2 regions of the Citrobacter telavivensis genome follow, and region 2 is predicted to be linked to the other one. Evidence: predicted binding sites of a transcription regulator. Region 2 holds the regulator's gene; the other holds the start of a gene.
What was found. The regulator Fur, encoded in region 2, represses iron uptake genes when iron is present. The targets are predictions, from matches to a motif close to ATAATAATGAGAACNACTATCAA.

Region 1 (6,240 bases), 1.2 Mb from region 2:
TGTGGGGCGTGAGTTGTTGTTGTCATTGTAAAACCGACTGTAGAAAGAAATTTCAGGCGCGATGCTACTATGATTTTAGCACGGAGAACAGAGGGGAAACGCCCGCGAGGCGGGCGTTTGAGAGATTAGAATGACATCGTCACGCCTGCATAGTAAGCGCGCCCGGGTTCGTTATAGGTGGAGGCTCCGTCGTTTTCACGATAGATCTGCTTATCGAACAGGTTACTGATCCCGGCGTTCAGACGCAGGTTTTTCGTCATCTGATAGTTGGCACCGAGACCAACAATCGCATAAGCGCCAATCTCTTTATCCGACATGGCACCCGTTTCGTTACGCGTTTCAGCGTACTCGCGTGGTTTTTGTCGACCATACTGCGTCCACTGTAGCTGGGTGGACAACTTATCATTCACCTGCCAGTCGAGCAGGGTATTGATGGTGTATTTGGGGATCACAGAGAGCGGGTTACCGGTGTCCTTGTTCTCGGATTTGATCATATACGTCGCGTTGGTGCGCCAGTTTAACGTCTCCGGTACCAGCGGAATCACCACGTTGCCTTCCAGGCCTTCAACAATCGCTTTGCCGCCATTTTCCCATTGCAGGATATTATTCCCGTTGGAAGCGTAACCGATAATATCGGTCCCGGAGACGATCTTGTTTTTATAATCGTTACGGAACCAGGTGATTCCCGCATCCCAGCCTGAGTAAGTAAATTCAAGGCCGATTTCTTTGTTGATACTGATTTCCGGGTCCAGATCCGGATTACCCAGCAGATAACAGCTGCCAGTGGCGATATTATTCGGGCAACCGTTGCCGCGCGTGGAGAGCAAATATCCCTCGCTGGATTGGTACAAGTTTGGCGCTTTAAAGACGCGCGCAATCCCGGCTTTCAGTTTGAACAGACTGCCCAGTTCCTGCGACATATTCAGACTGGGGCTCCAGTTGCTGCCAAATTCGTCGTGATAGTCAAAACGGATCCCCGGAATAATATCTGTGCCCGGCCGCGCTTCGATATTATCTTCAAGATAGATACCGGTAAGCGTGGCGCTATTTTTGGTGCTGCGGCTGGACGCGTCACCGGAGACATTGCCAATCTGCACACCGGATGCGCTGGTAGCCTGCATCGATGCCGGGTCGTTAAGTTCATCACGGTTCCATTCAGCCCCAAGGGTCAGAGTCTGATCAACCAGCCAGAAAAGCGGAATGTTGAGTTCTCCGGAGGAACGATAAGATTCCAGGCGGCTGGTGGCATATTCGGTGTTATTGATCATACCTTCCACTCTACCGGTCGAACCTTCCTGCATCCGGGTATTGTTGGTTTTTTCGTAATACACGCCAAATTTAGACTGTCCCCAGTCCCAGATGCCGTTATGCGTCAGCCCCCATGACTGGCGATACATCCGGTTGGTTTCGTCACCGTAGAGCGAGCTGACTAACCCGTCAGGACTGACGTTGCTGTTGCTGTACTGCGTATCTCCGGCATAGATATTGCCCTGACGGCTGTAGCTGTAGTCAAAATCCACAATTTGCTGTGGCGTCAGTTTCCAGGAGAGCAGGGCGTTGATGTCTTTATTGCGCACCCCTTCACGTCCTGCGGCATAGGATCCATTTTGCTGGGTATTAATATCCGCCGCATCGGCATCGATTTTATTGATATTGCCGTACAGGCGCATGGTGAGAATGTCATCAATGAGCGGACCGCTCAGATTGAAGTTCGCACGTTTGGTGGCGCCTTCTTTGCTGTTCTCTGGCTGATTGGTATAAAGAGACAGCGAGCCATGCCAGTCGTTTGTCGGCTGTTTGGTGATGATATTTACCACGCCGCCCGCCGCACCAGAACCGTAACGCGCCGCCGCCGGGCCACGCAGGACTTCAATACGTTCGACCATCTCCGCAGGTACCCAGTTTGTGTCGCCACGCGTATCGCGCTCGCCACGCCAGCTATAGCGTACGGAATTGCGTGAAGTGACCGGTACGCCGTCAATCAGGATCAGCGTGTTTTCCGGCCCCATGCCGCGAATGTCAATCTGACGATTATTGCCCCGGCTCCCGCTGGCGCTGTTGCCTGTCAGGTTCACGCCTGGCATGGTGCGAATGATATCGGAGAGATCGTTGACCGGCGGGGATTTTTCAATGTCTTTGGCGGTGATGATAGAAACACCGGGTTGTTGTTTGAGGGCCTCTTCGGCGGTGGCCTGGACGACCATCGTTTCGCCGTCGTTCATGACCTCGTCTGCAGCGAATGCATTTCCGCTTAATGCTGTGGCAATCAAAAGCGCCAGAGGGCGCGGCGAGATTTTTGTTATCGTATTCATCAACTGACATCCATATTGTTAAAAATGCGATAAGGAATATCAATGATAACCATTCTCATTACAATATTGTGAAGGCAATCTCCATAATATCTTCATGATTCATGCAATTTAGGGTAGGTACGGCAGGGAATGTGCAGAAAGCAAAACCAGGCCCGAAGGCCTGGTCTGATGGACGTTTACGATTTGTCTTCTTGCGGGAGATGACGATAGATATAGACGCCGCTCAGCAGGGTAAAGATCAGCGTCAGTGCAGTGAGGCCGAACACTTTAAAGTTCACCCAGATATTTTGCGGCAGCCAGAATGCAATGTAGATATTGGCAAGTCCACACAGGATAAAGAAGATAGCCCACGCGAGGTTGAGCTTCGACCAGACCGGTTGCGGAAGCGTCAGTTCTTTACCCAGCATGCGCTGGATCAGCGGTTTTTTCATGATCCACTGGCTTACCAGTAACGCACCCGCAAACAGGCCGTAAATTACGGTCACCTTCCATTTAATAAATTCATCGTTATGGAAGAAGATAGTCAGACCACCGAACACGGCAACCAGCACAAAGGTGATCAGCGCCATTTTCTCAACTTTACGATAGCGAACCCAACTGTAGATGAGCACGATCGCCGTTGCGACAATGAGCGCCGAGGTGGCCGCATAGATGTCATACACTTTGTAAAAGACAAAGAAGACAACCAGCGGTAAAAAATCAAGAAACTGCTTCATTCTTCGATTCCGTAATCAAAGGCGTCGGGCATTTCTGCCGGCGACGCAGACAGGGTTATTGGCGAATCAACATATACAGACGAAACAGGTAGATGAGCAATACGGCGGAGATCAGATTGCTCAACGTATTCGCGATAACGGCGCCAACGTTAGGGTCAAATGCAGCAAAGCTGGAGGCAAACAGCAGCAACAGCGTTTTTGCCAGCAGCCAGCCCATGACTGCCGGGGCGACCAGTCGCATATTAGACCACGCCAGACGCATACTGTTGCGCATCGCGGTGAATATACCCATTTTATCCTGCACCAGCATGATTGGGGCAAGCGCCAGCAGAATAGCCAACAGGATGCCGGGCACCACCACCAGCATAATCCCGAGTTGTACCAGCAAGGTCGTCAGCAAAATCAGGATGAACAGGCGCGGCAGAATCGGCGCACTGGCACCGATAGCACGCAGGGCACTGACGCGATGACCCGCTGAAATCAACTGAATCATCAGCAGTACGCCACCGGCCATCACGGTATTACCGATCAGTCCTGAAAACGTGGAGGCCGCAGAGGCGCGCAACAGGATCTGCTGCTGCTCCGGCGTCATGTTTTGCACCAGTTCGAACAAGCCCACGCTTCCCGCAAGATTATCCCCTTCACTCAACTGCGCAATCTGCGCATCGCTGGGTGAGAAGGCATGCCCTAATACCACCGTGATGAGCGCGCACAGTAGTGCGATCAGGAGGATGGTTAAAAATTGATTACGGAAAAAATTCCCGGTGTCACGGTATACGGACTGCGCCGTGATAGACATGCACTCTCCTTGAGTTCTGCAGGTGTTGTTAAGCGTGCAATTGTACCCTGGATAACCGTGCAGTGGCAGCATCAAGGGGTGTATGGAAAAGCATATCTTTGTAAAGCCAGAGTAATTTGAACAACAAATCCACAACGTGATGGCGTCGTTCCCGCAAAAAATAAGAAAATACTTTCAGATTGAAAATATTACAAAATTGATCTGAACAGTAATAACCAGGATTTTGAATGCTACTTCTAACTTAATCTGGATCAATAAATGTTAAATTATGCAGCCTAATGTGATCCAGGTTAGATCACTTATTACTCCAATGTAGGTATATTCGTGACGCATTTATAACCATAACGATGGAGCGGGTATGAAAAAGTTAACAGTGGCGGCATTGGCAGTTAGTACACTTCTCTCTGGCAGCGTTTATGCACATGAAGCCGGTGAGTTTTTTATTCGCGCGGGGTCGGCGACGGTAAGACCTTCAGAAGGCGCGGACGGGACTTTAGGTCATTTAGGTGGCTTTAACGTCAGCAACAACACGCAGTTGGGTCTGACATTCACTTACATGGCGACCGATAACATCGGTGTTGAACTGCTGGCGGCAACGCCATTCCGCCATAAGGTGGGTACGCAGGCGACCGGTGATATCGCCACCGTTCACCATCTGCCGCCAACCCTGATGGCGCAGTGGTATTTCGGTGACTCCAGCAGCAAACTGCGTCCGTATATTGGTGCCGGTGTTAACTACACCACATTCTTCGATACCAAATTTAATGACGACGGTCAGGATGCTGGGCTATCCGATCTCAGTCTGAAAGATTCATGGGGTGTGGCAGGCCAGGTAGGTCTCGATTACCTCATCAACCGTGACTGGCTGATTAACATGTCAGTCTGGTATATGGATATTGATACCGAAGCCAAATACAAATCTAACGGCGCGGTGCTGCCTGAAGGTCGATACAACGACAATATCCGCCTCGATCCGTGGGTGTTTATGTTCTCGGCGGGCTACCGTTTCTAAAAAACGGTCACAACGGTTAAAAGCGGGCGCCTTCAGCCCGCTTTTTTTATGCACCGCGTACAGACCTGCTATCTTTTCTGATAGGCATGCACTGTAAGTATCGCATCATGAAATTAACGCCGTTTTTGCTGGAACAAAAAATTGCGACGCTTGAGCAACTGCCATGCAGGTTATCTGACAGAAGGGGATGATTAGCCGTTCTGACCTGTACTGCACAGGTAAAATCGAATACCGTAGTGATAACAGCGTGTTGATGCCCAGGGTGCCTTGGTGAAAATTGTGCAGGACAGTTTACGAAACAGACAGGCACTTATTATCTCAGCGTTGATCACGCTGCTTTTTACGTCGCTTTTCCTGTTCATTATCTATGAACAGCGACTGGCGGCGGTTAATGAAGGGATGAACCGCCTGCAAACGCGGATGCTCGATATCTTTAATGATAATGAAATGATCGCGGATGCCACCGGTGTGCGCTACCGGCAGATTAAAACCGCCGGCCAGTGCGGTGAGATGTCACAATTTACTCCCCGCGGGGAAGCCTGGGGTATTAACGCCGACAGCAAACGCATTCACTCCGCATCGGGAGCGATGGTGGCACGTGAGCGGACCGTCAACGCACTGTGCATGTTTGCCGCCGCTGAGTTTATTCGCAGCAGGGTGAATGCGCTCAATCCGGGTAATTTCGATGCTCATCGCTATATTATCGCCGATGATGCGAGCTATTTTTACTGGTTTACACCTGCGGATGCTAAAGCGTTTGATTATCTCACGTCGAAGATGGCGCGAAATATTTCCAGCTTCTTTCTTCCTCCCGTCGATTTTTATACCCGTCTGCTCGAAAAGAGTGTCAAAACGAAAGCATTGAGCTCCACGGATTTTTATGACGATAAAATCACGGATGAGAAAGCCTTCAGCGTCGTGAGCTATATTTATGACCTCTCTGGCAATGAGATTTCCGACCATATCGTGGGCTATCTGGTTTACGACCATGCGAGGCCGGAGCTTCAGGAAGCATTACGCGATGCCTTTGATCGGCAGGTGCCGCACGGGTTGAACGTTTCGCTGGTGAATACCCTGAATCAGCAATCGCTTTGTCTGTCGGGGGACTGTCAGCGTCGCCCGGAAATCCGTTTTAAGGTGCTCTCTGAAAAGTATGTGATTCACTACGCCATCTCGCTCAGCGGGTTTGCGATGCATGACACCCAGGCGGGACTGCTGATCCTGATGGCTCCGTTCTTCTTTGTGCTGATCATGATGGGATTAAAATCCTGGCTGAATGAGAGCGATCTGAAAATCTACATCGACTCGTTGACGGGCTGCTTCAACCGTAAAATTCTCGACATCATCAAGCGGCGGGATCTCTCAAACAGTTCGGTGGTACTGGTTGATTGCAATAAATTC
Region 2 (6,240 bases):
GCCAAGCATGACCGGCACGCTAAAGAACGGGTAGGGGGCTTCCCATCCGGCAAAATAGTGGTAGCCGGTCGCCACCACGGTCGCGGCGAAACAGAGCATAAAGCCGTAGAAGGTGAAATGATGGAAACGACGGCGCATCAGCGTAAAGGCGTCGTCAGCGTCGTTGCAGCCTTTGCCATGTCCGCCGTCGAGGTATTTCAGCGTAAGCGCATTGTGCGAGGCTTCGGCAATTTCCGCCGGACGTGGCCCGACCGGCGATATCTCACGCCAGAAGCGGATCACGCCCGCCATCAATAAACCGATCGCCAGAACGAAAACGGAACCAAACATCCATGCCAGCAGGTTGTGCGGGAAGATTTGGTAGAAATCACCGGCCAGCGGTGGGTGGCGCAGCGATCCTTTCAGCCCCATCGCGAGGAGTAAAAAGAGGATCAGACTAAAGACCAGCGCCAGCGTCACGGTGACGCCTGCCCGGCGATACAGTGCGCCAAAGGCCGCAGGCCGTGCGTAATGTTGATAGGTCTCCAGGCGTACTTCCGCCATCGCTTTCGGCACGTTGAGAGCAAACTCATGCGGCGGGGCATACTGGCAGGCATGTAAGCAGGCGCCACAGTTATGACACAGGTTAGCAAGATAGTTGATGTCGGCTTTGCCGAATTCCAGTCGTTGAGTCATTGCCGGAAACACGGCGCAAAACCCTTCGCAATAGCGGCAGGCGTTACAAACCTGCATCACCCGCTCGACTTCCGCCTCCGGCTCGGTGAGAATTTTGGCTTCAATAATCAATTTTTCAAGCTGCTTCATGGCGCGCCTCCTTACGTGCCGCCCGTGCGGCTTCTTTCCCTGCGATCCGCCCGAACGTGGTGCCGATGGACATGCCGACACCGGCGGTATAACCCTTGCCCAGCACGTTGCCTGCCATCATCTCACCGGCAACGAACAGGTTACGGCTGGGGGCTCCAGCGAAGTGGACCGCAGCGTGTGCATTCACTTTCAGTCCCAGATAGGTAAAGGTGATCCCCGGACGCAGGGCATAGCCGTAGTAGGGGGGGGTATCGATAGGCCGCGCCCAGTGGGTTTTGGGTGGCGTCAGGTCCTGCGTCGCGCAGTTATCCAGCGTTGTGTGATCAAACTGGCCCGGTTGACAGGCCTGGTTGTACTGTTCCACGGTATGGGTAAAGCGTTCGGTATCCAGCCCCAGCTGGCGGGCCAGTTCACCCAGCGTGTTGGCCTGCGCGCCCGGGAAAACCGGCGGCATAAAGTGGCCGATCGCTTTGCTATCGATAATGGAGTAGCCAATCTGGCCGGGCTGGTGGGCAACCAGACGCCCCCAGATGGCATACCGTTTCGGCCAGAAATCTTCGCCTTCATCGTAAAAGCGCTCCGCGTCCCGATTGACCACCACGCCAAGCGAGACGCAATCCACGCGGGTACAAATGCCGCCATCATACAGCGGGGCTCGGGCATCAATGGCAACACAGTGGGACTGGGACGGATCGCCGATGATGTCAGCCCCGGCATCGATCATAAATCTGAGCAAGACGCCCTGATTAAAGCGGGTGCCACGAATGAGGAAGTTATCGGCCGGCCATTCGCCACGCGCGTTTTCCCCCCAGGCCTCGCGCAGCCATTCGCGGTTGGATTCAAACCCGCCAGCGGCGAGGACGCAGGCTTTGGCCTCAATGCGCTCGTTCCCTGCCAGGGCGGCGACGAATTCACCGTTGCGCAATTCAAGCGCCTGTACCGGCGAGTTGTAGCGAATCTGAACCCCCAGCTTTTCTGCGCTGCGGTAATAGGCGTTCACGAGGGCTTTACCGCCGCCCATGAAGAAGGCATTGGTACGCGCCACGTGCAGTGCGCCAGAGAGTGGAGGCTGAAAGTTAACACCGTGCTGGCGCATCCAGTCACGACACTGCGATGAGGTGCGGATCACCAGACGCGCCAGCGCTTCATCGGTGTTGCCTTCCGTGACACGCCAGAGATCCTGCCAGAATTCCTCTTCGGGATAACTCTCGACCAGCACATCCTGTGGCGCATCGTGCATGCATCGTAAATTGCGCGTATGTTGAGAATTGCCGCCGCGCCATTCCCGTGGCGCAGCCTCTAACAGCAACACGGAGGCTCCTGCCTCGCGAGCGGTTAAGGCGGCACATAACGCGGCATTACCGCCGCCAATCACCAGTACATCCACCATCGTATACTCCATTATCATTTAACTATTTGTTAAATTTGTAATTGAAATGTATACGTACGGGTTGTATGGGCGCTATGACGAAAAGCTAAAGACCTGTTTAGTGAGCGTAAAGGGTTGCACCCGGCCAACAGCCGGTTTCAACAAGTTCACGCATGACTTTTGTGAGCATCACGCGGGCGGCGAGCCCGGCGGGGGTGAGTTCATCGTCAGACAGGCTGACCAGAAAATTGGGGCGGCTAAGTACAGGATTGTGGACACCGATCACTCTTAGCGCGTCTCTCTCAAGGTGCGAAATGGCAGCTCCGGGTTGCAGCGTGGCACCGAGTCCGCTGCGAACGGCGTGCATCAGTAACGTCAGGCCGTCAATTTCCGTGGCGATATCAACCTTTAGTCCGTGTTCCTGACAGATGGCCTCCAGTCGGCCGCGCAGTCCGTGACCGAGGCTTGGCATGATCAGGGGAATATTCGCCAGTTGAGCAGGGGTTATGGTGTCATCCGGAATATCCGCCAGCAGCTCGTGCGTGCCAATCAGAAAAAGCCGCTCTTCGAGAACCGGCCTGGCGCTCCAGCGCAGGATCTTCTCTTTTTGAAAAACGACGGCCAGATCAATCTGACGGGTGTTGATCATCCGTTCCAGATTGCCCGAGAGGCTTTCCACCACATGCAAGCGTACGTCGGCGTAATGTTCCCGCATAGCATGAATAAACGGCATTCCCAGGACAGAGGCCGTGCTGGGGGCCATGCCGACGCTGACATGTCCGGACAGACGCGCATCGCGCGCGGCCAGAATGGCGTCATCAGCGTGACGCAGCGCCAGTTGCGCCTGTGAGTAAAAGGCCAGACCGGCGTTGGTTGGCGTTACGCCACGCGAGGTTCGCTGCAATAGACGAATCGCAAGTTCGTTTTCCAGTCGTGTCATCTGCTGGCTGAGCGCGGAAACGCCGATGTCGAGATCGAGCGCCGCGCTGCCCATACTCCCGGTTTCCACAATACGGACAAAATAACGTAGCTGGCGAAGTTCCATTTCGATTCTCCGGACAAGGCAGGGTGAGATTTTACATTAAAGCAACATGCTGTCAGAAGAAAGCGCGGCGTGGGGAATGGCACGCATAAAAAAAGCCAACCGGCAGGTTGGCTTTTCAGAATAATACAAATTATTTCGCGTCGTGCGCGTGTTCGTCTTCGCGACAATCGCCTTCAGCACAGTGGCCGTACAGATAAAGGCTATGATTCGTCAGACGAATGCCATGCTTCGCCGCGATCTCACGCTGACGCGCTTCAATAGAATCATCACTGAATTCGATCACTTTGCCGCAATCGAGGCAAATAAGGTGATCGTGATGATGCTGCTGGGTCAACTCGAAAACGGATTTACCGCCTTCAAAATTGTGGCGGGTAACGATCCCGGCGTCGTCAAACTGGTTCAGCACGCGATACACGGTCGCCAGACCAATTTCTTCACCCATGTCGATCAGTCGTTTATATAAATCTTCCGCACTGACGTGATGGTTTTCCGGTTCCTGAAGAACTTCCAGGATCTTTAAACGAGGAAGCGTTACTTTCAGGCCAGCCTTCTTTAATGCGGTATTGTTGTCAGTCATGCGGAATCTGTCCTGTTGCTAAACGATTCACTTCATACAAGAAGTGACAGAAATTGCACTCGAGATAATGCGTTTCATTATAGGACTGCCGTGTCTAAATGAAAACCGCAAGCCTCTGGCAAATGTTAATAAATAGTCGGTATTGCCTGGAAATGAGAGCGCCACCTAAAAACTCCCGCACATTGTACAGGGATGGGCAAGAAAGTTACAAATTTGTAGCAATTATTTTGATTGGTTCTGTCTATTGATGCGGCGCAAACATTGTCTGCGCCGCCGTACATCAGGCGTTAATGATGTCGTCGAGGTGCAGTTCTTCAGAAATCTGCTTCACCCATTTTTCCACGCGCTCGGCGGTCAGTTCCGGCTGACGGTCTTCGTCAATCGCCAGACCGACAAAATGGTCGTCATCCGCCAGACCTTTGGACGCTTCAAAATGATAGCCTGCGGTCGGCCAGTGACCCACGATGGTTGCGCCGCGCGGCTCAATGATATCGCGGATTGTGCCTAACGCGTCGCAGAAGTATTCAGCATAGTCTTCCTGATCGCCGCAGCCAAACAGCGCAACCAGTTTGCCGTTAAAATCAATGTCTTCGAGGGTCGGGAAGAAGTCGTCCCAGTCGCACTGCGCTTCACCGTAGTACCAGGTTGGGATACCAAGCAGCAGAATGTCATAGCCTTCGAGATCTTCCTTGCTGCTTTTTGCAATGTCATGCACATCGGCAACGTCTTTACCAAGCTGTTTTTGAATCATTTTTGCGATATTTTCGGTATTCCCGGTGTCGCTGCCGAAAAAGATGCCAGTGATTGCCATGAGTAAAGTAACCTCTTGAAACTTATTGAAATGGTGGTGGCGAGTTGCCCACAGATAACGGCAATCATAGCAGAACAGTCAGGTATGCGGAAATAGCAAACGCATACGAGTGCACTCCATGCTACACGAAAGTGGGGAATGAGGGGATTTCAGGCGAGATCCTGGCCGCGTAGCGCCGCCAGTTGGGCCATCAGTATCTCTTCAATCAGTTCACTGCGGCTCATCTCCCGGGATTCCGCCAGCTCATTTAGCGCGTCAACGGCTTCCGCGTTGAGCTTGAGCTCGACACGCTTAAGACCACGAACTTTGTCGCGTTTTAGCTGATTACGCTTGTTAATGCGCAGTTGTTCATCGCGCGAAAGCGGATTGGTTTTCGGTCGTCCCGGGCGACGCTCGTGCGCGAACAGATCTAGTGTCGTACGGTCCGTTTGTTCTTTGGCCATGATTTTGGTGACTTCGGGGAAACAATCAGCCAGGCCTCTGCCCGGATGGATAGCGCGCCATCATACATCAGCGGATGAGGCGCGCCAACGTTCGTACGTGTAATCGCGCACGGACGCTGAGTTTTTAATCAGTTAGCCGTCTCGTTGAGATAACGACGGATGGCGCGCAGCACCGCCTCCGGCTTTTCGGCATGCACCCAATGACCCGCCCCGGCAATCACATGCGCACGCGCCTGTGGGAACTGGGCCAGTAAATCGGCGCGATACGCCTCGGTGACATAAGGGGAGTTGCCGCCGGGGATAAACAGCGCCGGATGATCCCAGGCCGGAATCGTCTCCCAGCCGACGATATGCGGGTATTGTTCCCACAGCACCGGCACGTTAAAACGCCACTCGCCGTCAACATATGATTTCAGCAAAAACTGAATCACGCCTTCTTCATTAAGATATTCGCGCATGACCGCAGCCGCCTGCTGGCGGGTCTTTGCCTTTGATGCCGTCACCGCGTTGATGGCAGCGAAAATTTCGTCGTGGCGGCGGACAGGGTAGTCCACCGGGGCGATATCTATTGCCACTAAACGATCGATGCGTTCCGGGGCCAGCGCGCTGAGCGCCATTACCGCTTTACCGCCCATCGAGTGACCAATAAAGGTGGCTTTTTCGATGTGTTGTGCCTCCAGCGTATCCAGCAGATCCTGTGCCATCGCCGGGTAGTTCATCACCGGGTCGCGAGGAGAGAGACCGTGGTTACGCATATCGACCTGGATGATGTCATGGTCGTTCACCAGGTCTCGTGCGAGCACGCCCAGGTTGTCCAGACTACCAAATAAACCGTGAACCAGTACGATGGGAGAATTATTGTGCAGGTTTTGTGCGGATTGCGCTCGGATATTCAATTTCATGGCAAAGTTCTTTTTTTCGCTCTGTCGGGTTAGGGTATTATGTTGACCATTCTGCCACTGGGCTGCAACCACTTCGGTTTTCTCCGAGTTTTTTGTTCAGCCAGGTTTGACGCTATTCGCCGTTGGGATTTGCCCCTATACTCCCAACGATTTGTATTTCAGATCAGATAAGACACCGCACTGGATTAAGATGAAAACGATTGAAGTTGATGATGAACTCTATAGCTATATTGCCAGCCACACGAAGCATATCGGCGAGAGCGCATCCGAGATTTTACGGCGTATGTTG

Region 1: a site for Fur is predicted at 2,355-2,377, ahead of ACERJC_RS07820 (TonB-dependent siderophore receptor). Genes of this name have one in related genera too.

What each region holds. Positions count from the first base shown of each region.
Region 1 covers NZ_JBGUBF010000001.1:1,646,913-1,653,152, reverse strand. Annotated here, with positions in the region: gene yciA (acyl-CoA thioester hydrolase YciA) at 1-26, opposite strand, end outside; gene ACERJC_RS07820 (TonB-dependent siderophore receptor) at 126-2,312, opposite strand; gene ACERJC_RS07815 (septation protein A) at 2,489-3,028, opposite strand; gene ACERJC_RS07810 (YciC family protein) at 3,084-3,827, opposite strand; partial or broken gene ACERJC_RS07805 (YkgJ family cysteine cluster protein) at 3,856-3,933, opposite strand; gene ompW (outer membrane protein OmpW) at 4,186-4,839, shown strand; gene ACERJC_RS07795 (GGDEF domain-containing protein) at 5,110-6,240, shown strand, end outside.
Region 2 covers NZ_JBGUBF010000001.1:455,040-461,279, forward strand. Annotated here, with positions in the region: gene tcuB (tricarballylate utilization 4Fe-4S protein TcuB) at 1-804, opposite strand, end outside; gene tcuA (FAD-dependent tricarballylate dehydrogenase TcuA) at 791-2,194, opposite strand; gene tcuR (tricarballylate utilization LysR family transcriptional regulator TcuR) at 2,292-3,218, opposite strand; gene fur (ferric iron uptake transcriptional regulator) at 3,349-3,795, opposite strand; gene fldA (flavodoxin FldA) at 4,076-4,606, opposite strand; gene ybfE (LexA regulated protein) at 4,756-5,049, opposite strand; gene ybfF (esterase) at 5,178-5,951, opposite strand; gene seqA (replication initiation negative regulator SeqA) at 6,142-6,240, shown strand, end outside.